DNA from 4 places in the Actinomadura sp. NAK00032 genome. Region 1 is predicted to be linked to each of the others. Evidence: riboswitches for the same ligand, from Rfam matches in the RefSeq annotation. Region 1 holds a riboswitch; each other region holds the start of a gene.
The links. A riboswitch is a leader RNA that binds a small molecule or an ion and turns the genes downstream of it on or off. The one in region 1 is predicted to bind cyclic di-AMP.
Positions count from the first base shown of each region.

Region 2: linked by a shared signal. The riboswitch ahead of HUT06_RS09060 (NlpC/P60 family protein) and the one ahead of HUT06_RS14810 (CHAP domain-containing protein) in region 1 are both predicted to bind cyclic di-AMP.
Region 3: linked by a shared signal. The riboswitch ahead of HUT06_RS17805 (CHAP domain-containing protein) and the one ahead of HUT06_RS14810 (CHAP domain-containing protein) in region 1 are both predicted to bind cyclic di-AMP.
Region 4: linked by a shared signal. The riboswitch ahead of HUT06_RS36150 (C40 family peptidase) and the one ahead of HUT06_RS14810 (CHAP domain-containing protein) in region 1 are both predicted to bind cyclic di-AMP.

Region 1 is NZ_CP054932.1:3,150,295-3,155,377, forward strand. It holds gene HUT06_RS14800 (M48 family metallopeptidase) at 1-1,095, opposite strand, end outside; gene HUT06_RS14805 (hypothetical protein) at 1,173-2,492, opposite strand; gene HUT06_RS14810 (CHAP domain-containing protein) at 2,532-3,377, opposite strand; cyclic di-AMP (ydaO/yuaA leader) riboswitch at 3,386-3,528, opposite strand; cyclic di-AMP (ydaO/yuaA leader) riboswitch at 3,674-3,873, opposite strand; gene HUT06_RS14815 (C40 family peptidase) at 4,380-5,083, opposite strand, start outside.
Region 2 is NZ_CP054932.1:1,940,150-1,945,232, reverse strand. It holds gene HUT06_RS09070 (FHA domain-containing protein) at 1-418, shown strand, start outside; gene typA (translational GTPase TypA) at 498-2,351, opposite strand; cyclic di-AMP (ydaO/yuaA leader) riboswitch at 2,544-2,687, shown strand; gene HUT06_RS09060 (NlpC/P60 family protein) at 2,695-3,720, shown strand; gene HUT06_RS09055 ((deoxy)nucleoside triphosphate pyrophosphohydrolase) at 4,153-4,524, opposite strand; gene HUT06_RS09050 (Mut7-C ubiquitin/RNAse domain-containing protein) at 4,545-5,083, opposite strand, start outside.
Region 3 is NZ_CP054932.1:3,809,295-3,814,377, forward strand. It holds gene HUT06_RS17800 (PP2C family protein-serine/threonine phosphatase) at 1-1,649, shown strand, start outside; cyclic di-AMP (ydaO/yuaA leader) riboswitch at 2,104-2,261, shown strand; gene HUT06_RS17805 (CHAP domain-containing protein) at 2,272-3,024, shown strand; gene HUT06_RS17810 (CDP-glycerol glycerophosphotransferase family protein) at 3,268-5,083, shown strand, end outside.
Region 4 is NZ_CP054932.1:7,872,318-7,877,400, reverse strand. It holds gene hpnH (adenosyl-hopene transferase HpnH) at 1-548, shown strand, start outside; partial or broken gene HUT06_RS45720 (SAM-dependent methyltransferase) at 623-1,018, shown strand; gene HUT06_RS45715 (SAM-dependent methyltransferase) at 1,101-1,430, shown strand; gene HUT06_RS36150 (C40 family peptidase) at 1,417-2,154, opposite strand; cyclic di-AMP (ydaO/yuaA leader) riboswitch at 2,163-2,305, opposite strand; gene HUT06_RS36145 (metalloregulator ArsR/SmtB family transcription factor) at 2,673-3,461, shown strand; gene HUT06_RS36140 (hypothetical protein) at 3,537-3,857, opposite strand; gene HUT06_RS36135 (hypothetical protein) at 4,213-4,749, shown strand; gene HUT06_RS36130 (glycoside hydrolase family 16 protein) at 4,846-5,083, opposite strand, start outside.

The DNA.
Region 1 (5,083 bases):
CACCAGCGCGACGGTGCGCGGGTCCGCCGCCGCCCGCCCGCGGGAGGCGGCCCCGGGCGGGCCGCCGGGATCGACCCCGGCACGCCGCAGGAGCCGCGGAGAGGTCATCAGGAGGTACAGCAGGCACAGCGCCCCGGCCACGCCCAGCGCGCCCACCAGCGTGCCCCACAGGACGTCACGGCGCTTCGCGTGGCCGAGCTCGTGCCCGACGATCGACTCGATCCGCGGGCGCGGCGACTTCAGCAGCGTGTCGTATAGGACGATCCGCCGCGTGGAGCCGAACCCCGACACGTAGGCGTTCAGCGACGTCGTCCGCCGGGAGGCGTCGGCGACCAGGACGTCCTTCACCGGCACACCGTCCCGCTTCGCCATCGCGAGCAGGTCGCTGCGCAGCTGCCCCTGCGGCAGCGAGTGGAACTTGTTGAAGACCGGCTCGACGGCGATCGGGTAGATGAACGACACGAGCACGACGAGCGCGAACCCGCCGGCGGCGGCGCCCGTCCACCAGTAGCGCGGGAACCGGCGCACCACCGCGTACAGGAGCAGCAGCGCGACCGTGTAGATGACGCAGGTGACGCCGAGGGACTTCAGCTGGTCGACCAGCCACGCGGGCCAGCTCTGCGTCGACAGCCCGTACCGGCGCAGCACCGACTCGCCCCAGATGTCGAACGGCAGCCCGGCGACGCGCAGCACGGCGACGAGCACGACCGCCGCGAGCGCGATCTTGAGGGGACGGCGCCGGGTGCGGGCGGTGACCCGGCCGACGAGGCGCGCGCCGAGCGGGGTGAGGCCGAGCACGAGGACCACCGCGAGCCCCACCAGCAGCCCCGCGTAGGCGGGCGGGTTCACGGCCGAGTCGAACGCCCTGGACCGCGCGATCTCGGCGGGGGAGAAGTCGAGCGCCGGGTCGGCCCGCACATGCCCGCCGGGCACGTGCCCCGGCAGCGGGTTCCACGGCGTGGTCAGCGCGAGCACGGCCGCCACGGCCGCGAACAGCACCAGAGCGGCGACCCCCGCCGCGACCCGAGCCCCCCGCATCCCGGCCCCGGCCGAGTCCCGCTCAACGCGGCTCCCCGCCACCTCAACGGCCCCCACGCCCCCCGCCTCGCTTCGCTCACTCGTGTCTTCTGTGGGGGGTCGACCCCCCACGCCCCCCGCTTCGCTTCGCTCACTCATGCGAGCTCCTTCTTCACGTAATCGCGCCACAGGGCGGTGAAGCGGTCCCGGGTGAGGCCGAGCACGTCGCGCAGCGCGGCGGCCTCCGGGACGCGCCCGGCGGCCCGGTAGAGCCGGACGAGCGTCGCCTCACCGTACCGGTCGGCGACCATCCGGCAGGCGAGCCAGGACTCCTGGTAGGCCTGGGAGAGCCGCGGGGAGCCGCCCGCGAAGGCGGCCGGCGCCGGGAGGGCGGCGGGCAGCCGCCCGGCGGCGACCTCGCGGCGCAGCTCGCCGGCCGCCGACCGGACGCCGATCTTGACGCGCCGGTAGCCGACGTAGTCGGCGAAGCCCTCGATCAGCCACAGCGGGGTCCGCCGGTCCCGGGCGCCGCCGGTGGCGACATGGGTCAACTCGTGCGTGAGGACGACGTCGCGCCCGAGGCCGTTGAGGCGGCCGAAGGTGCCGGGGGAGACGATGACGCGGTCCTCGCCGCGGCCGGTGCCGCCCGCCGGCGCGACCGTGGCGAGCGCGGCGATCTCGCCGAGGCTCTGCCCGGGGCCCGCGAGCGCGGACGCCAGGCCCGCGTCGGCGGGGACCAGTGCGACGACCCGCTGCGCCCAGCCGCGGCCGACGACGCCGGTGACGACCGGTACGGCGGCGTCCAGGCGGGCGGCGATGCCGTCGAGGCCCGTCGTGTCGCCGATGACGAGGCTGCTGCGGCCCTTGACCACGGTGAGGGGCCCGCCGTCCCAGATGTCGGCGTCGTCGGTGAGGCCGTGGGACGTCCCGTCCCCGGCGATCGTCCAGGTGCCGGAGCCCGGGGCCATCGCGAGGTAGCGGGTGCGGGCGACGTGGCCCTTGTCGAAGCCCCGCAGCCGGTAGCGCACCTCCACGCGGAGGACGGCGCCGTCCTCGGCCGCGGCCTGGACGTTGACGGCGCGCTCCTCCCAGCCTTCGAGGGGCAGCCGGCGGAGGTTGTCGTACATGCGGGACTGGGCGTCCTGGAACGTCCTGGGCGCCTCCCCGACGGTGGCGAGGAAGGCGAAGCGGTCGCCGGTCCGCACGGCCCGGGCGCGGTTGGCGAGGACGGTCCCGGCGGCGTCGAGGCTGAAGGGCCCGGCCGCGCGCGACCCGCCGCCGCGGGCCGCGCGGGCCGCCGGTGCCGCGCCGGCGCCGGCCCGCGCGCCGAGGAGGGCGCCGCCGCCCGCGAGCAGCGCGGCGGTCCCGCCCGCGCCGAGGACCAGGGCCCTGCGCCGCGTGACGGGACCGCCGCGCCGCGAGGCGTCCCGCTCGGGGGCGTCCCGCTCCGGGTCGTGGTCCCGAGCGTCCTCCATGCGCGCGATCCTATGCAGCCCGCGCCGCCGGGGAGGCCGTCACGACTTGTAGTCGGGGTATCCGTAGCCGACGATGTCACTGGCCGAGCGCACCTTGACCTGGACGGCGTTGCCGGTGTTGCCCTCGACGGTCTGGACGGTGCCCTCGCCGGCCTTCTTGATCACCATGCCGACGTGCCGGATGTCGGTGACCTTCTTGCCGCCGTCCCAGGCGAAGAAGACGATCGCGCCCGGCCTGGGCTCGGTGCCCCAGCGGCCGTGCTCCTGGAACCAGCGGGCGTGGGCGACCGTCCAGGCGTCGCTGCCGATCTGGTCGGTGAAGCCGATCTGCTCGCCGACCCAGGAGACGAACATGTCGCACCAGTTCGCGTCGCTGTAGCCGCCGAGGGAGCCGCCGTCGCGGGCGAGGGTCTGCTGCGCGCGGGACGTGCTCATGTACCACTGCTGGAACTTGGTCTCGCCGCCGCCGTCCTCCTTGACGCCGACCTGGGACCGGGCGAGTTCGATGGCCTGCGCGGCGGTGGGACGCGAGGCCGAGGCCCGCTTCCCGGCGGCGGCCGGCTCCGGCTCGGCCTTCGCGCTCTTGCCGGGGGACGGCGCGGACGGCTTCGGCGTCGTGGCCGCCTTGCTCCGCCCGCGCTTGGAGGCGTCCTTGGACGAGTTTCCGGACGAGCCCTTGTCCGCCTTCTTGGCGACGGCGGCGTCGGCCGCCGTGGTCGCCGCGGGGGCGGAGCCGAACGGCAGGACGGACGCCTGGGCGGTCACCGCGGCGGTGCCGAGTACGGCGGCGCCGACGAGGACGCCGCCGGTCGTCCGCCACGGGAGGGAAAGAGGGCTCGCCTTGCGGTGCTTGCCCGGGATCTTCTTGCGATGTGCGCCTGGCACGGGGGGTCTCCTCGACTTCCATGCCGCCTACCGGGTTAGCTGACGGGTTCGGGCGTGGAAGCCGCCCTACGGCCGCCCTTGGGCAGGCCGATTCACCCCGATGTGAAGGGACTGGATGGGTCCCCGGCTCCGCGTCCGGCGCGCTGGCGCGGCCGCGGACTCGGCGGTGGCGTGCCCGTTGCGGGCACGCCGGTTCGGATGGGGAGCGCTCGGCGGGCGGGGCCCGCGGAGCGCAGGGGGTCCGGGCGTGGCCGCATGATGGGCGGCCACGCCCAGGCAACGCTGCGGAATCTCTCCTTCGCTCTTCCAGACGCCTACCGGGTTAGCTGACGGGTTCGGGCGAGGAAGCTGGCCCTACGGCGGGCTCCACCGGAACGGGGCCGGGAGAGACGCACCGATTCACCCCGGGTGCCGGAATGCCCGTCCGGGAGGACTCCCGGACTCCGGCGATGTGGTTCCCCGGTTCCGCGCTGCGCGGATTCGGCGCTGCCGCTGCGCTCCTGGGGGCGAGATGGGGCCCGGCGCGGGACCTGTCTCCCGCGTGCGAACGAGCGGCGCCTGATGTTGTGCACGGACGTCGGGCCCGTTGCCGGGGGACGTCCGGGGAGGCTGGCCCCGAGGGACCGCCGTGGCCGCGCTCTCAGCGCCATGCCGCTGCGGGCGTGCGCACGGTGGGCCGGGCCGGCCGCGGTCCGCGTGCGGACCGCTGCGGCACCCCGCGGGTGCCGCGGGGACGGCGCGTGGGCCGTGCCGTCCCGAGGGGGGAGCGGCGCGTGGCTCGCGCCGCCGTCGCGCGGCTGACTGACGCGCCGCGCGGGGCCGCGGCGCCTGGTGGGCGTCGCGTGGCCACGGCGCCTGGAGGGCGCCGATGGGTGAGGACAAGGTACCAAAGCCCCAAGAGAAGGCAAACCCCCCCAAAATTAACAACGGACCAGGTCAAGCCTGGTCCGTTGTCGGGGGGAGCCGTTCCGCGGCCCCTCGGCGGGGGCGCGGAGGGACGCCTCAGGGGCGTCCGGCGCCGTAGTAGTTGTTCAGGTAGTAGCCCGAGGTGATGCTGACGATCTCAACGTTCTTGCCGGTGCGCGGGGCGTGGATCATCTTGCCGTTGCCCACGTACATGCCGACGTGGCCGAGGCTGCTGAAGAAGACCAGGTCGCCCGGCTGCAGGTTGCTCTTGGCCACCCGCTTGGTGGCGGCGTACTGGGAGTTGGTGGTGCGGGTGATGCCGACGCCCGCCGCGGCCCACGCCTTCATGGTCAGGCCGGAGCAGTCGTAGGAGCCCGGGCCCTCGGCGCCGTACTGGTACGGCTTGCCGAGCTGGGCGTAGGCGAAGTCCAGCGCCGCGCGCGGGGCGCCGCTCGCCGGGCCGTTGTAGGTGCCGCCGGTCGCCCCGCCGCCGGAGGACGACGAACCGCCGGAGGACGACGAACCGCCGCCGAGCCGCCGGACCAGCGCCTTCTGCTTCTCGACCTTCTTGTCGAGCTCGGCCCTCTTCTTCTTGATCTCCGCCTGCTTCTGCTTCATCTCGTCGTAGGCGGCCTTGGCCTGCGACTGCTCGCGGCGCAGGCGCTGCGCGGTGGCGAGGAACTGGGTGAGCTGGGAGCTGCGCTCGTGCGACAGGTGGGAGAAGACGGCCGCCTGGTCGAGGATCGACTGCGGGTCCTTGCTGCCCACGAAGCCCGTCACGTCCGTGGAGTCGCCGTTCT
Region 2 (5,083 bases), 1.2 Mb from region 1:
TCCCGCCCCCGACAGCACGGCGTTCATGTGCCCGTACTGCGAGGCGGTGCTGAGCAACCCGGGCGCCGCGCAGTGCGACTCGTGCCTGCGGCCGCTGCCGAAGCAGGGCACGCCCGTCCTGCGGGTGCAGTTCCCCACGGGCGAGCTGAAGGTGTCCGTCGGCCAGCACCTCGTGCTCGGCCGGGACGCCGGGCAGTCGCCGGTGGCGGCCACGTTCACGCAGTACGACAACGTGTCGCGGCGCCACTCGACGGTCTGGCTCGACCCGTCCGGCACCGCCTGGGTGCGGGACGAGGGCTCCACCAACGGGACGTTCGTCAACGGCGAGCGGCTGCCCCGCGGCGTGGAGGCGCCCCTGCGCGACGGCGACCAGCTCCGCCTGGCCGCCGACGTCACCGGGACCGTCCAGCTGAAGTGAGCTGAGCACGCGAGAAGGGCGGCCCCGCGGTCGCGAGAACCGCGGGGCCGCCCTCTTTCGTGCGACGGGCGGGCCGGCCTCAGCCGGCGCGCTTGGTGCGGGCGCGCGTGCGCTCGCGCTCCTTGGCGTCCAGCACGACCTTGCGGATGCGGACGTTCGCCGGCGTCACCTCGACGCACTCGTCCTCGCGGCAGAACTCCAGCGCCTCCTCCAGCGACAGGAGCCGGGGCGGGGTGAGCCGCTCCAGCTCGTCGCCGGTGGACGACCGCATGTTCGTGAGCTTCTTCTCCTTGGTGATGTTGACGTCCATGTCGTCGGCGCGGGAGTTCTCCCCGACGATCATGCCCTCGTACACCTCGGTGGTCGGCCCGACGAAGAACGTGCCGCGCTCCTGCAGGTTCGTGATCGCGTACGCGGTGGCGGCGCCGGCGCGGTCGGCGACCAGCGACCCCGACGGGCGGGTGCGCAGCTCGCCGAACCAGGGCTCGTAGTCCTCGAAGACGTGGTGCGCCATGCCGGTGCCGCGCGTCTCGGTCATGAACTCGGTGCGGAACCCGATCAGGCCGCGGGCCGGGACGAGGAACTCCATCCGGACCCAGCCGGTGCCGTGGTTGGTCATCTGCTCCATGCGGCCCTTGCGGACCGCCATCAGCTGCGTGACCGCGCCGAGGTGCTCCTCGGGGATGTCGACGGTGAGCCGCTCGACCGGCTCGTGCCGCTTGCCGTCGATGTCGCGGGTGACGACCTGCGGCTTGCCGACGGTCAGCTCGTAGCCCTCGCGGCGCATGTTCTCGACGAGGATCGCGAGGGCCAGCTCGCCGCGGCCCTGCACCTCCCACGCGTCCGGCCGCTCGGTCGGCAGCACCTTGATCGACACGTTGCCGACCAGCTCGCGGTCGATCCGGTCCTTGACCATCCGCGCGGTGACCTTGGTGCCCTTCTCGCGGCCCGCCATCGGCCCGGTGTTGGTGCCGATCGTCATCGAGATCGCCGGCTCGTCCACGGTGATCAGCGGCAGCGGGCGCGGGTCGTCCGGGTCGGCGATGGTGTCGCCGATCATGATCTCCGGGATGCCGGCGATCGCGATGATGTCGCCCGGCCCGGCCTCGTCGGCGGGCTTGCGGGTGAGCGCGTCCGTCATCAGCAGCTCGGTGATCTTCACCCGCTCGATGCTGCCGTCGTGCCGGCACCAGGCGACCGGCTGGCCCTTCTTGATCGTCCCGGCGTACATCCGGCACAGCGCGATCCGGCCGAGGTAGCTGGAGGCGTCCAGGTTCGTCACGTGCGCCTGCAGCGGGGCGTCCGGGTCGTAGGACGGCGCCGGGATCGTCTCGGTGATGACCTTGAACAGCGGCTCCAGGTCGGCGCTGTCGGGCATGGCGCCGTCGGCGGGCTTGTCGAGCGAGGCCCGCCCCGCCCGGCCCGACGCGTACACGATCGGGAAGTCGATCTGGTCCTCGTCGGCGTCGAGGTCCATGAACAGTTCGTAGGTCTCGTCCACGACCTCGTCGATGCGGGCGTCGGGACGGTCGGTCTTGTTCACCACCAGGATGACCGGGAGCCGCGCGGCCAGCGCCTTGCGCAGCACGAACCGGGTCTGCGGGAGGGGGCCCTCGCTGGCGTCCACCAGCAGGACGACGCCGTCCACCATGGACAGCCCGCGCTCGACCTCGCCGCCGAAGTCGGCGTGGCCCGGGGTGTCGATGATGTTGATCGTCAGCCCGTTGTGCTTGACCGCGGTGTTCTTCGCGAGAATCGTGATGCCCTTCTCGCGCTCCAGGTCGTTGGAGTCCATGACCCGGTCGTCGACGTCCTGGTTCTCGCGGAAGGCCCCGGACTGCCAGAGCATGGCGTCGACCAGCGTCGTCTTTCCGTGGTCGACGTGGGCGACGATCGCGACGTTCCGGAGGTCGTCGCGCGTGGAGATGGGCATGCGGGTTACCTTGCGTGAGGTTTCAGGAGAGTCGCCGCAGAAACACGGCAGCACTCCATTCTACGCTCCGCGACCCCTCCCGCATTCCCGAGCGGGCCGCCCCGGGCCGCGCGCCCGCCCGATTGGCCAACTTTGCCGATCCTTTGTAATCTTCCCGAGATCCGGTCGTCCGGAGTCCCACCCCCCGGGGCTGCGACCGGAACGCCGAATCTCCCGCCCGGCGGGAGAACCGGGGACCCAACACCCCCGGGGTGAATCGGCGCGCGACACGCGCCGTAGGGCGACTCCTGGCCCGAACCCGTCAGCTAACCCGGTAGGCGTGCGTGGAGAGGAGAGCACCGGCTTGGCACCGGACCCCCACCGGCGGCGGCGCGTCGCGCCCACCGCCACCGCGGCAGCCCTGCTCCTGGCCGGCCTCGGCGCCACCGCGCCCGTCGCCGCGCCCGTCGCCGCGCACGCCGCACCGCTCGGCCTCGCCGCCGCGGCGAACCCGAGCCCCACTCCGACGACGGAGAAGGGCCTGCGCAAGAGCCTCAACGCGCTGAACGAAGAGGCCGAGATCCTCACCGAGAAGTACAACAAGACCCGCGTCGACCTGAAGGCCGCGCAGAAGGCCGAGCAGGCCGCCGCCAAGACCGCGCAGACCCTGCGGGCCCAGGCCGCGCCCGCCCGCGAGCGCCTCGGCCGGATGGCCGCCGCCAACTACATCGCCGGCTCCCCCGACGCGCTGTTCGGCGCGAACGGCTCCCCCGACGGGCTGTCAGACAGCGCCTACCTCGTCCAGAACCAGGCGCACGCCGTCCAGGCCCTGCAGAAGCAGATCGACCGGGCCGAGGCCGCCGAGCGCGACGCGAAGGCCAAGACCGCCCAGGTCAAGAAGGCCTGGGAGGACGCCAAGAAGGCGCGCTCCGAGGCGAAGGCCAAGGTCACCGAGGTGATGAAGCGCCTCGACAAGCTGTCCACCACGCGCGCCAGCGACCCCCGCACCGGCCTCACCGCGACCATCAAGGGCTCCGACCTGCCCGCCAAGATGGCCCGCAAGGCCTACGGCAAGCTCGGCTCCCCCTACGTGTGGGCCGCCGCCGGACCGAGCAGCTTCGACTGCTCCGGCCTCGTCGTCTGGGCCTACGCCCAGGTGGGCAAGCCCGGCCTGCCGCACTACACCGGCGACCTCTACCAGCTCGGCACCAAGGTCCCCCGGACCCAGCTGCGCTCCGGCGACCTGGTCTACTTCGGCGGCAACCTCCACCACATGGGCATCTACCTCAGCGGCGGCAAGTACCTGCACGCCCCGCAGACCGGCGATGTGGTGAAGATCTCCAAGCTGTCGGACCGCTCCGACTACGCCGGCGCCAACCGCATCTCCTGACCCCCCTCCCGGGCCGCGCGACGCGGCCCCCTCAGTCGTCGGGGGCTTCCTGCGGCGCGGTAGGAAGCCCCCGGCGGGTTTATTGTTTTGCCCTCGGCGGTCGGCGCTGGCGCGCCTTCCTTCCACGGGCAAAACGGCGATCGCTGCATCGCTCCGGCTCGCCTTGCGGCTCGCTTCGCGATCAGGTTCTCGCTTCGCTTGAACCTGGCTTCGCACGCGATCGCAACGTGGCGGTCGCCGCAACCTTGGGTTACGGACGTGTGCCTTGTGGTCCGCGCGTGGTGCGGGAGTGGCTGATGTCGTTGGGGCAGGTTCCCCGGTTCGTCTTCGCTCGCCTTGCGGGTCGCGGCACGATCGGCTTCTCGCTTCGCTTTGAAGCCGGCTTCGCCTGGCCACTCCAGATCGGTTGGGGCGGGGTCGGCGGAGTGGGGCCTAGATGAGGTGGGCGTGGGCTATGGCGTCTATTACCGGGCGGTCGCCTGGGAGCCAGTCGACGTCGTAGAGCTCTTGGGGGGACAGCCAGCGCAGGGCCAGGTGTTCCAGGGGCCGGGGGGTGCCTTCGATGATCTCGGCCGTCCAGACGCGCAGGACGGCCTTGTCACTGAGGCGCCAGTCGGTGCCGATGCGGCGGTCCAGCCGGACCTTGATCGCCAGTTCCTCCGCGCACTCGCGGACCAGGGCGTCCTCGTCGGACTCCCCCGGGTCGACCTTGCCGCCCGGCAGCTCCCAGCCGCCCGCCATGTGCGGCGGCTCGGCCCGCTGCGCGGTCAGCAGCCGGCCGTCCGCGATGATCGCCGCGCCCACCACCACGAGGTCGATCGCGATCAGCTCCTCTCCGTCGCGGCGGCCTCGACCAGCCGCCTCGATTCCCGGACGATCTCCTCGAGGTGGTCGCCGTGCGCGCCGCGCCAGTAGACCTGCTCGCAGTCCGCGCAGCGGCCGTAGACGTCGTAGCTGCGGCGCGTCCCCGCCTCCAGGCCCTCCTCGACCTCGGTCTTGTCGACCGGGACCAGCTCGCCGTTGCAGGCGGTGCAGCGCGTCCAGGGGTGCAGGACGGGCGCGAAGCGGTCGAGGAGGTCGCGGAGCTGGTCGTCCGGCCGGGCGCCGCGGACGTAGGCGCCGAACCACAGCGCGCGGCGGCGCAGCAGGCCCCGGTCCTGGGTGAGCAGGACGCGGCGTTCGGCGTTGGCCTGGACGACCAGCGCCGGGTCGTCCATGTCGTTGTGGTAAGCGGTGTCGAGGCCGAGGAGGCGCATCCGGCGCGCGAGCGTGCCGAGGTGCACGTCCAGCAGGAAGCGCGGGGCGTCCTGGCCCGGTTCGAGCGGGACGGGCTGGGGGCGCGGTACCGCCGCCACCCGCACCT
Region 3 (5,083 bases), 660 kb from region 1:
TCGCGGGGCGCCGCGCGCCGCGGGACGAGGGCGGCGCGGCGGAGCGCCAGGCGGTGCTGTCGGAGGCGGAGGAGGTCCTGCGCCGGGTGATGGCGGAGGACACGGCGGGCGATGCGGAGATCCTCGCCGAGGTGGGGGACGACGCCCTGGCGCGGGCGCTGCTGGACGGGACGCTCGACTCCTGCGCCCACCTGGTGCCGGTCATGGGCCCCGATGGGGCTGTGGCGGACTTCCTGTACGCCGATCTCAACGGTGTGGCCAAGGACATGTTCGGGCGCGGCAGGGAGGAGCTGACCGGGCTCCGGCTGCTGCGCACGGATCCGGGGGCGGTCCTCAGCGGGCTGTTCGAGGAGTACGTGGAGGTGTGGGAGACGGGGACGCGGCTGGAGCGCGACTCGTTCTCCTACACCACGGCGCAGCGGGGGCTGTCCCGCTCGTCCCGGATGAGCGTGCGGTGCGTGCGGGTGTCGACCGGGGTGTGCGTCACGTGGCGGTACCACTTCGCCGAGGACCGCGTCGCGCGGCGGATGGAGCGGGTGGAGCGGCTGGCGCTGATCGGCTTCGGGGAGTGGGACCTCGCGACCGGCGAGGCGGACTGGACGCCGCAGATGCTGGCCAACTACGGCCTCGACCCCGAGGAGGTGCCGCCGATGCCGCACGACCTGCCGAAGGTCGTGGCGGACGACGACCTCCCGCTGATGGAGGAGGCCGTCCAGACGATGTTCTCCCGCAAGGAGCCGGTGGAGGCCGAGCACCGGGTGATCGCGCCGGACGGGACGCCGCGGCACCTGTGGCTGTTCGCCGAGCCGGTGCTGGGCGACTCCGGGCTGCCGGTCTCGATCAACATCGTCTCGCAGGACATCACCCGGCGGCGCGGGGTGGAGCGGGCGCTGGCCGAGACGCGGCGGCAGATGCTCAAGCAGCAGGCGCGGACGGCGCAGGAGCGGCGGGTCGCGGTGACGCTGCGCCGCGCGATCCTGCCGGACGAGGACGAGATCGAGGAGCTGCCGGGCCTGTCGGTGGCGCTGCGCAGCCTGGCGGCGGAGAGCACCGCCCGCATCGGCGGGGACTGGTTCGCGACGCGGGTGCTGCCGGACGGGCGGGCCGTGTTCGCGATCGGCGACGCGGCCGGGCACGGGCTGCCGGCGGCGGCCGCGATGGCGCGCACGCGGAACGGGCTGCTGGGCCTCGCGTGCACGGGCGAGCCGGCGGGGCGGCTGGTGGGCTGGCTGAACGAGCTGGTCGGCAACATGGACCCGCCGGCGACGGGCACCGCGATCGTCGGGCATTTCGACCCGGCCCGCCGGGTGCTGGAGTGGACGTGCGCGGGCCATCCGCCGCCGATCCTGGTCCGGGACGGGTGGGCGGCGCCGCTGGAGGTCGTCCGCGACCCGATGCTCGGCGCGATGCCCGGCTGGCAGTACACGACGATCACCACCGAGCTCGACCCCGGGGACATGCTGTTCCTCTACACCGACGGCCTGGTGGAGCGCAGGGACGCCGACCTGGACGAGCGCATCGAGCGCCTCACCGGCATCCTGCGGGACGGCTCGACCCGCCCCGACCGGGTGCTGGACGAGGTCCTGGCGCGGATGGAGCACGACCGGGCGGCGGACGACACCACGCTGTTCGCGCTGCGGGTCGAGTGACGAAGCGCACCCGGATCCCGGGGTGGGCGGGGCCTGTGAGCTAGACCGCAGGAGGACGCCCCAGGGGCCCTGTGAAGGGCGGCCCCGGGGCAGGCGGCCGCCGGGGCTCCCCGGGTTTCTTTACCTTTTGGTCATCGCCGGTAAGGCCCATGGGCAAAGGGCTGAGGGCCAGTTCGGGAAAGATCGGGAAGATGCCGCGCCCTGACGGTGTTGAAGGATCCTTGGAAGGGCTTTGAGCAGGCAAGACAGAGTTTTGTGCCTGGTTTGCTTTTCCGCAGAAGGTTGGTACCTTCTATCCGGAATCCCGCAGCGCACCCCATGCGTTGCCGCCGGTCGTCCGTTCTCTGGACGGCCGAGGATCGCGGAGCGGAATCCGCACGCGATGCGCGCCAGACGATGCGCGCCCCTCAGAGATCAGTCACTGAGATACATCCGATAAGTCTGCGCCGCAGAGTGCGGTGCGAGGCCGAGTCCGTCCCGGTCGACAGCGACCGGACGGAGCCGGGGACCCAATGTTCCAGGGGTGAATCGGCGCGACCCAGAGCCGCGCCGTAGGGCTGCTTCCATGCCCGAATCCGTCAGCTAACCCGGTAGGCGTCATGGAAGATAGGAGATTCCCTGCATGACCGGTCGTTTCGATCGACTTTCGCTCAACCGCTTCTCCCCCGAGGACAAGGCCGTCGGTGTCGCCGTGGGCGCCGTGCTCACCGGAGCCGTCGGGCTCGCCGTCCTCAACCCCCTCGCCGGCGGCAGCGCCGCGGCCGAGACCCCGGCCCAGGCGAAGGCGGCCGCGGTGGCCGAGCAGGGCACCGCGTCGAAGCAGTCCGCGGGCATGACCCAGGCCGAGGCCCGCGAGGCCGGCTGGGGCGTCGCGCCGCGCCCGGTCAAGGCCTCCGAGGTGATCGACCTCGCCAAGAAGCAGGTCGGCATCAGCGAGGGCAAGGGCGGCCAGACCAAGTTCCACGAGTGGTACACCTCGACCCCGCACGCCAAGGCCACCGCCCAGCGCGACGGCGGCTTCTCGGTCAAGGCCTACAACGGCGCCCAGTGGTGCGACATGTTCGTGTCCTGGGTCGGGGCCCACACCGGCGTGAAGAACATGGGCTGGGACGCCTACACCGTCCAGCACGCCACCTGGTTCAAGAAGACCGACCGCTGGGGCGACAAGCCCAAGCCGGGCGCCGTGGTGTTCTTCGACTGGAAGGACGGCTCGAACGGCAGCATCGGCGACATCGACCATGTCGGCCTCGTCGTGAAGGACAACGGCAACGGCAAGATCAGCACGGTCGAGGGCAACAGCGACAACGAGGTGCAGAAGAAGGTCCGCGACAAGTCCGAGGTCGTCGGCTACGGCTACCCCGACTACGCGTCCTGACGCGCCTCCCAGAGCGTACGGATCGAAGGCGCCCGGCTCCGGCCGGGCGCCTTCGGGCGTTCCTTGAGGGTGTGTCCTAAGTCTCCGTTGTAGGCGGGTAATGGGAAGCAATGACAGCCTTTGACGCCCCCTGGGCCTCACTGGGGCGTTCCTGGATAGGAATCCCTGGCAACGTCCGACCGGCCTCCGGCTCCCGGCGGCCGGGCCGGTGCGAGCGGGAACCGGTGAGGGGAGGCCGAGCGGGTGCGCCCGGATGTCAGCGTGGTGGTGATCGCCTACAACGACGCCCGGCGGCTCCCCCATGCGGTCGCCTCGACGCTGGAGCAGTCCCTGGGCGGCGTCGAGACCGTGATCGTCGACGACGCCAGCACCGACGGCACCGGGGAGGTCGCCGAGCGGCTCGCCGCGGCGCGGCCGGGCCGGGTCCGGGCGGTGCACCTGCCGGTCAACTCCGGCGGCTGCGGCCGGCCCCGCAACGCCGGCGTGGACGCCTCGTCCGGCCGGTACGTGATGTTCCTCGACAGCGACGACCTGCTGGACCGGCACGCCTGCCTCAACCTGCTCGCCATCGCCGAGGACACCGGCGCCGACCTGGTCTCCGGGCTGTGCGAGCGGGTCTTCCTGGACCTGCCTGAAGGCGCGAAGGGGCGCGTCCGCCCCTGGTACCCGTGGCTGTACGAACGCAGCGCCGTGTACGGCTCGCTGCGCGAGAACCCCGACCTCCTCTACGACACCCTCTCCACCAACAAGGCGTACCGGCGCGGCTTCCTGGAGGAGCACGGCCTGCGGTTCGTCGAGCGGCTGCACTACGAGGACCTGCTGTTCACCGCCGAGGCCTACCTGGCGGCGGAGCGGACCGCGGTGATCCCGCACCGCGTCTACCGCTGGCTCGTCCGGCGGCGGACGGGCGCGCCGTCGATCTCCAACCGGCGGGCGGACCCGGCCAACTTCGCCGACCGGCTGGAGATCCACCGGCGCATCGACATGCTGTTCGCGCTGCGCGGCGCGCACGATCTCGGGCGCGCCAAGGACGTGAAGTTCGTCAACCACGACCTGCTGCTCTACCTGCGGGAACTGCGCGGGCGCGACCCCGCCCACCGGGACCGGTTCCTGGAGCTGGCGGCCGGCTACCTGGCCGAGCTCGACCCGCGCGTGTTCGAGCTGGCCAACCCGCTGTCCGCGATCGCCGCGTACCTGGTCCGCGAGGGCGACCACGCGGGGGCGCTGGCCGCCGCCGAGTACCGGCCACCGCGGCGGCCCGTGCTCCGCGCCCGGCTGGTGGAGCGGGACGGGCGGGTCTTCTGGGGCGAGGGCGGGCCGCGCGGGCGGCTCGGCCGCCGGATCCTGGACGTCACCGGCCTCGGCTTCCACGTCCGGCCGCTGCGGGAGCTGTGCCCGGCCGGGACCGTGACGCGGCTGGAGGTGCGCGGCGGCCGCGCCCTGATCGCCGGGCACGTGCCGAACCCGCTGCGCCGGATCCCGCCGGCCGCCGAGCTCGCCGGGACGCTGGAGTTGCGCGACCGGCGCCGCGGGTCCCGCCGGGCGCGGATCCGCGCCGCCGTCCGGCACGAGGGCGACCGCCTGGCCTGGCGGGCGGAGTTCGACCCGGCCGCCGGGATCAGGCCGATCGGGTTCGCCGACCCCGTCTGGGACGCGTGGCTCCGCGTCCGGGCGGACGGCGAGGACATGGTCTGCCGCCTCGGCGAGGGCCCCGGATCGCCGCCGCTGGAGGGCGTCGCGCTGCCCGTCCGGCCCCGGCTGACGCGGCTTGCCGGAGACAGCCTCCGGTCGCGCCTCACCGGCCGCGGGGACCTGGCGTTCACGCTGGAGACGGCGAACCCGTGGGCGCGGCTCGCGAGGGCCGCCGCGCTGCGCGGCGCCCGCTCGGCGGCGGGGCGGCTCGCCTGGCGCCGCGTCCGGGCGGCGCGGCGGGCGGCGGCCCGGCGGCTCACCGCGCGCCGGACCAAGGTCGCCGTGTTCAACCGGGTGCTCAGCCGGCTGCCCGTCCGGACCGGCCAGGTGGTCTTCGAGAGCCATCTAGGACGCCACTACTCCGACA
Region 4 (5,083 bases), 4.7 Mb from region 1:
CCGCCATCAAGGAGTGCAAGCGGCGCGGGTTCCGCGTCACGACGAACACGACGTTCTTCAACACCGACACCCCGCAGACCGTCATCGAGGTGATGAACTACCTCAACGACGACCTCAAGGTCGACGAGATGATGATCTCGCCGGGGTACGCCTACGACAAGGCGCCCGACCAGGAGCACTTCCTGGGCGTCCAGGAGACCCGCGAGCTGTTCCGCAAGGCGTTCGCGGACGGCAACCGCAAGCGCTGGCGGCTCAACCACTCGCCGCTGTTCCTGGACTTCCTGGAGGGCAAGGTCGACTTCCCGTGCACGGCCTGGGCGATCCCGTCCTACTCGCTGTTCGGGTGGCAGCGCCCCTGCTACCTGATGTCGGACGGCTACGCGCAGAGCTACAAGGAGCTGCTGGACGAGACCGACTGGGACTCCTACGGCCGGGGACGCGACCCGCGCTGCGCGAACTGCATGGCCCACTGCGGCTACGAGCCGACGGCGGTGATGGCGACGGTCGGTTCGCTGAAGGAGTCGATCAGGGCGATGCGCGACACCTGACCGACCTGAGTGAAACGCCCGGAGAGTGGGGATTGGCCCCAACTCTCCGGGCGTAACGATCTACCATTGCGGCCATGGCGGACGAGTGGCCTCCGGCCGAGCTGGACTTCGACAAGCCCACCATCGCGCGCGCGTACGACGCGCTCCTCGGTGGCAAGGACAACTTCGCCGCCGACCGCGCGCTGGCCGACCAGACGGCCGCGCTGATCCCCGGCCTGCGCGAATCCGCGGTCGAGAACCGCAAGGTGCTCGTCCGGGGCGTCCGCTACCTGGCCGGAGAGGTCGGCATGGACCAGTTCCTCGACCTCGGCAGCGGACTGCCCACGCTCGAGAACACCCACGAGGTCGCCCAGCGCGAGAACCCGGACGCCCGCGTCGTCTACGTCGACATCGACCCGCTGGTCTCCGTCCACGGGCGGGCGATCCTGGCGAACGACGACGTCACGCGGGTGATGGTCGGCGACGTCCGCGACCCGGCGGCCGTCCTGTCGGACCCCGCCGTCGACGGCTTCATCGACTTCTCCCGCCCGGCCGTCCGTCATGATGGTCGGGATGCTGCACTACCTGTCGCCGGACGTAGTGGACGGCGTCGTCGCCGCCTACCGCGACGTCCTGGCTCCGGGCAGCCACCTGTTCATGACGTCCCTCGTGGACACGGGCCTGCCCCAGCAACAGGAGCTGGCCCGCATCACACGAGAGAACCTGGAAGAGGGCTGGGCGCGCACGCCCGCCGAGATCGAGGCCCAGTTCGGTGACTTCGAACTGGTCGAACCCGGCGTGACCTACACGGCCCTGTGGCGTCCCGAAGGCCCGGTCGACCCGGACCACCTCGCTCCAGGGGAGCAGCTCGGGATGGCCGGCGTCGCCATCAAGCGTCGCTGAGCTTCTTCGGCCGGTAGGCCTTGTACTCGCTGCCCGAGTCGAGCCCGTAGTCGCGCGTCCGGTAGTCGGTGCCGTACCGGCCGCGCTGCTCGAACGCCCAGTAGGACGTGTGGGCCTTGTTGGCCCACTTCTCGAAGATGACGACATGGCGCGTCGTGTTGGTGCCCTCGGCGTCCATCACGAGGTCGCCCTTCTTGAGCTCCGACATCTTGATGCGCTCGGTGAAGCGCGAGGACGTCAGGCCGACGGTGTTCGGCCCCGGCTTCGCCAGCCCGAGGGTCATCGCCACGAAGCCGGAGCAGTCGGTGCGGTAGCCCTTGTGGTAGTCGGTCTGGCTGTAGGGCACGCGGTCGCCGCTGTGCGGGTTCCAGGTCTTGGCCCGCGCGATGACCTTCGACCGCTCGTCGGTGGTGTCCGTCTTGGCGGACGTCGCGGAGCCCTTCTCCGGGTCCTTGCCCGGCTCCGGGTCGGCGGCGCGCTGCTTGGGGATGCTCTGGACGGAGGCGACGGACGTGCCCGACTCGGACGAACCGGCCGTCGCCTGGAGGGTCGTGGCGGCCACGCCGATCGCGGCCAGGCCGAGGATCGCGCCGTTGGCGCGCGGGCTCAGCCCGAAAAGCCCCGACTTCTTCTTGTTCCTGCCCGTGCTGTGCTTTCCCGTGCTGTTGTTTCCCGGGCCGTGATCGCCCGCGTTGTGATTGCCCGTGCTGTGCTTGCCTGTCAAGGGGGACTCCTTGCTTCCATTGGCCGCCTACCGGGTTAGCTGACGGGTTCGGGCGTGGAAGTCGCCCTACGGCCTGCGGACAGGCCGATTCACCCCAGTGCGAGGGTGGGTCCCCGGCTCCGCGCTGCGGCGGACTCGGCGGGTGCCGCTACGAGAATGTAGAGAGCGGCGCTGCTGTTGTAGGGCCCGTTCAAGGGCGCGGGCGGCGTGCATGGGAGGTGCCGCCGGACGACGCGTGGGGCGCGCCGCCCCCACCGGCTCGGTGCCAGGTGGGACAAGAACGCCTGGTGAGCGCCTTGGCGGGGGCCAAGCTACTCGTATCACCAAGCGAAGGCAAACTCCAGCAAAATCAAACTCCCAGCTCAGCGCCCCGAAGGCGGTTGCGGCAAGGCAATGCGCGCGTCCGGGGCGGCCGCCGCGGGACGCTGTCCTCGACAGGTCGAGCGCAGCCCTTGAAGTGCAACCAGATGGTTGCCTATCCTGGTGCCGAGTCGACCGGGAACGAGGAGTCGCCGAGCATGGACGAGGTCTTCCGGGCGCTGGCCGATCCCACCCGGCGCAAGCTGCTGGACCGGCTGAACGAGCGCAACGGGCAGAGCCTGCGCGAGCTGTGCTCGGGCCTCGGCACCAGCCGGCAGGCGGTCAGCAAGCACCTGTCCGTGCTGGAGGCCGCCCAGCTGGTGGTGGCGGCGCGGCGCGGCCGGGAGAAGCTCCACTACCTCAACGCCGCGCCGATCAACGCCATCGCCGAGCGCTGGATCAGGCGCTACGACCAGGAGCGCGCCAACGCGCTCACCGATCTCAGAACGGCATTGGAGCAGCAGCCGATGGACGGCAACGACGCTTTCGTGTACACGACCTACATCAAGTCCACGCCCGAACGGCTCTGGGAGGCCCTGACCGACCCGGCCTTCACGCGCCGCTACTGGGGCGTCGGCTTCGAGACCGACTGGAAACCGGGCTCGGAGATGACCTGGGAGGAGGGCGGCCGGCGCACCGGCGACCCCGAGCAGGTCGTCCTGGAGTGCGAGCCCGGCCGCCGGCTGTCCTACACCTGGCACACCTTCACCCCGGAATGGGCGGAGGGCGCCGGAGTGGGCGAGGACGTGCTGGCCGAGCTGCAGGCCGAGTCCCGCTCCAGGGTGACCTTCGAGATCGAGCCGCTCGGCGAGATGGTGAAGCTCACCGTCGTCCACGACGGCCTCGACGCCGGAGGCGCCCTGCGCGGCATGATCGGCCAGGGCTGGCCCGCGATCGCGGCGAGCCTGAAGTCGCTGCTGGAGACCGGCGCCCCCCTGCCCGCGTAGCGGGACGCGCCGCATGGGAGAGGGCCCGCGACCGGGCGAATCGGGTCGCGGGCCTTTGCCGTCGGGCAGGGCGTCCTATGCCTGGGAGAGCGCGTAGAGAATGAACAGGACGCAACAGAGGGTCACCGCGGCCATCGCGGCGAAGTAGGCGCCCGCCTTGCGCCGTCGTCCGACCGCCGCCGCGACGAGACCGGCGACCGGCGCGAGCGCGGCGCCCCCCAACCCGGCCCAGAACAGCGCCACGGCGGCCGACCTCCCGACGACGTTGCCCGAGGCTCCGTCGACCAGCGCGAACCCGACTCCGAGAGCCAGCGGGAAGGCGAGCCACCAGGAGGTCATGCCGACCACCACCCAGGACACGACCCGGCCCGAACCGGAGTGATCAGCAGTCGACATGCTCGCATCCTAAGCGGCCGATGGGGCCGGGGCCGAGCTACTCGATCACCAGGGGACCGACCAGGGACGGAAGCCGGGGGGACGGAAACCGGGCGGGGACGGAAGTCAGGGCGGGGACGGAAGTCAGGGCGGGGCGGAAAACGGGTGGACCGAAACCGGGGGCGGGGCTGAAACCGGTGGACGGAAAGCGCCGGGGAGTAAGTCCGCACTTCTGCTCGTTGGGCCCCGGTACGGCGGCTCACGATGTGCGGCGCGGTCATCGCAGATGATCAGCAGACCATTCTGGACGCCATGGCCTAATTGCGATATGTCAGAGTATGATCACCCGGCGGATCCCGGGTTCAGGGAGCATTCGATGACACATCGGAAAGCGGCCGTCCGCGGCCTTCTTCTCATCGCGACCGCGATGCTGGGCGCCGCGGCCTGCGGCGGCGGTGCGGACGACGACGGCGAGGTCGGCGCCGCCCCGGCCGCGACGCGGCCCGTGCCGCCGAGCCCGGCGGAGACGACCGAGCCGCCCGACACCGATCCCGGCGCCGAGCCCGGCATCCGCGGCGCCCGCGCCGCGCTGCAGGCGTTCCTGCGGGGGCAGGCGGCGGGCGACACGTCCGTGTGCCGGTACGTGGTCGAGGACGGCGACTTCGTGAACGGCCCCGCGCTGAGAGGCGACTGCCGCAAAGGGGTGAAGGACACCCCCCATCTGCTGCGGCCCCGGGAACGGCTCGCGCTGCGCCGGGTCCTGGCCACCGGCGGCAAGATCACCGAGCGCGACGAGGCGGTGCTGCCCTTCTCCGGGCTGCGCTGGACGGACGGCCACCTGGCGGAGTCGGCGCTCCAGCCCGAGTTCGTCCTGCGCCGCAACGGCGAGGGGATGTGGCAGATCGTCCGCTGACGCACCGGCGGGCCGGCCTTCCGGAGACCCCGTGGCCGGAAGGCCGTGCCCGGCCGGCGGCCTTCGCCGCGTCCCGTCGCCCCGAGGGCGCCGGGATCAGGCGCCGTACATGCGGATCCAGTCGATCTCGAGGGTCGCGTCGCGGCCGGTGTCGATGCCGCGCGCGGTCAGCTTCTTCAGCTCGGGCATCCAGTCGAGCTGGATCGCCTGGCCCATCGCGCGCGGGGGCTGCACGTCCTGCCTGGTGGTGTGGAAGTGGCGGCGCCCGTCCACATACCCGTTGATTTCCTTGGGGGTCCACTCGAGCGCGAACGTGTGCCACGTGGTGAGGTCG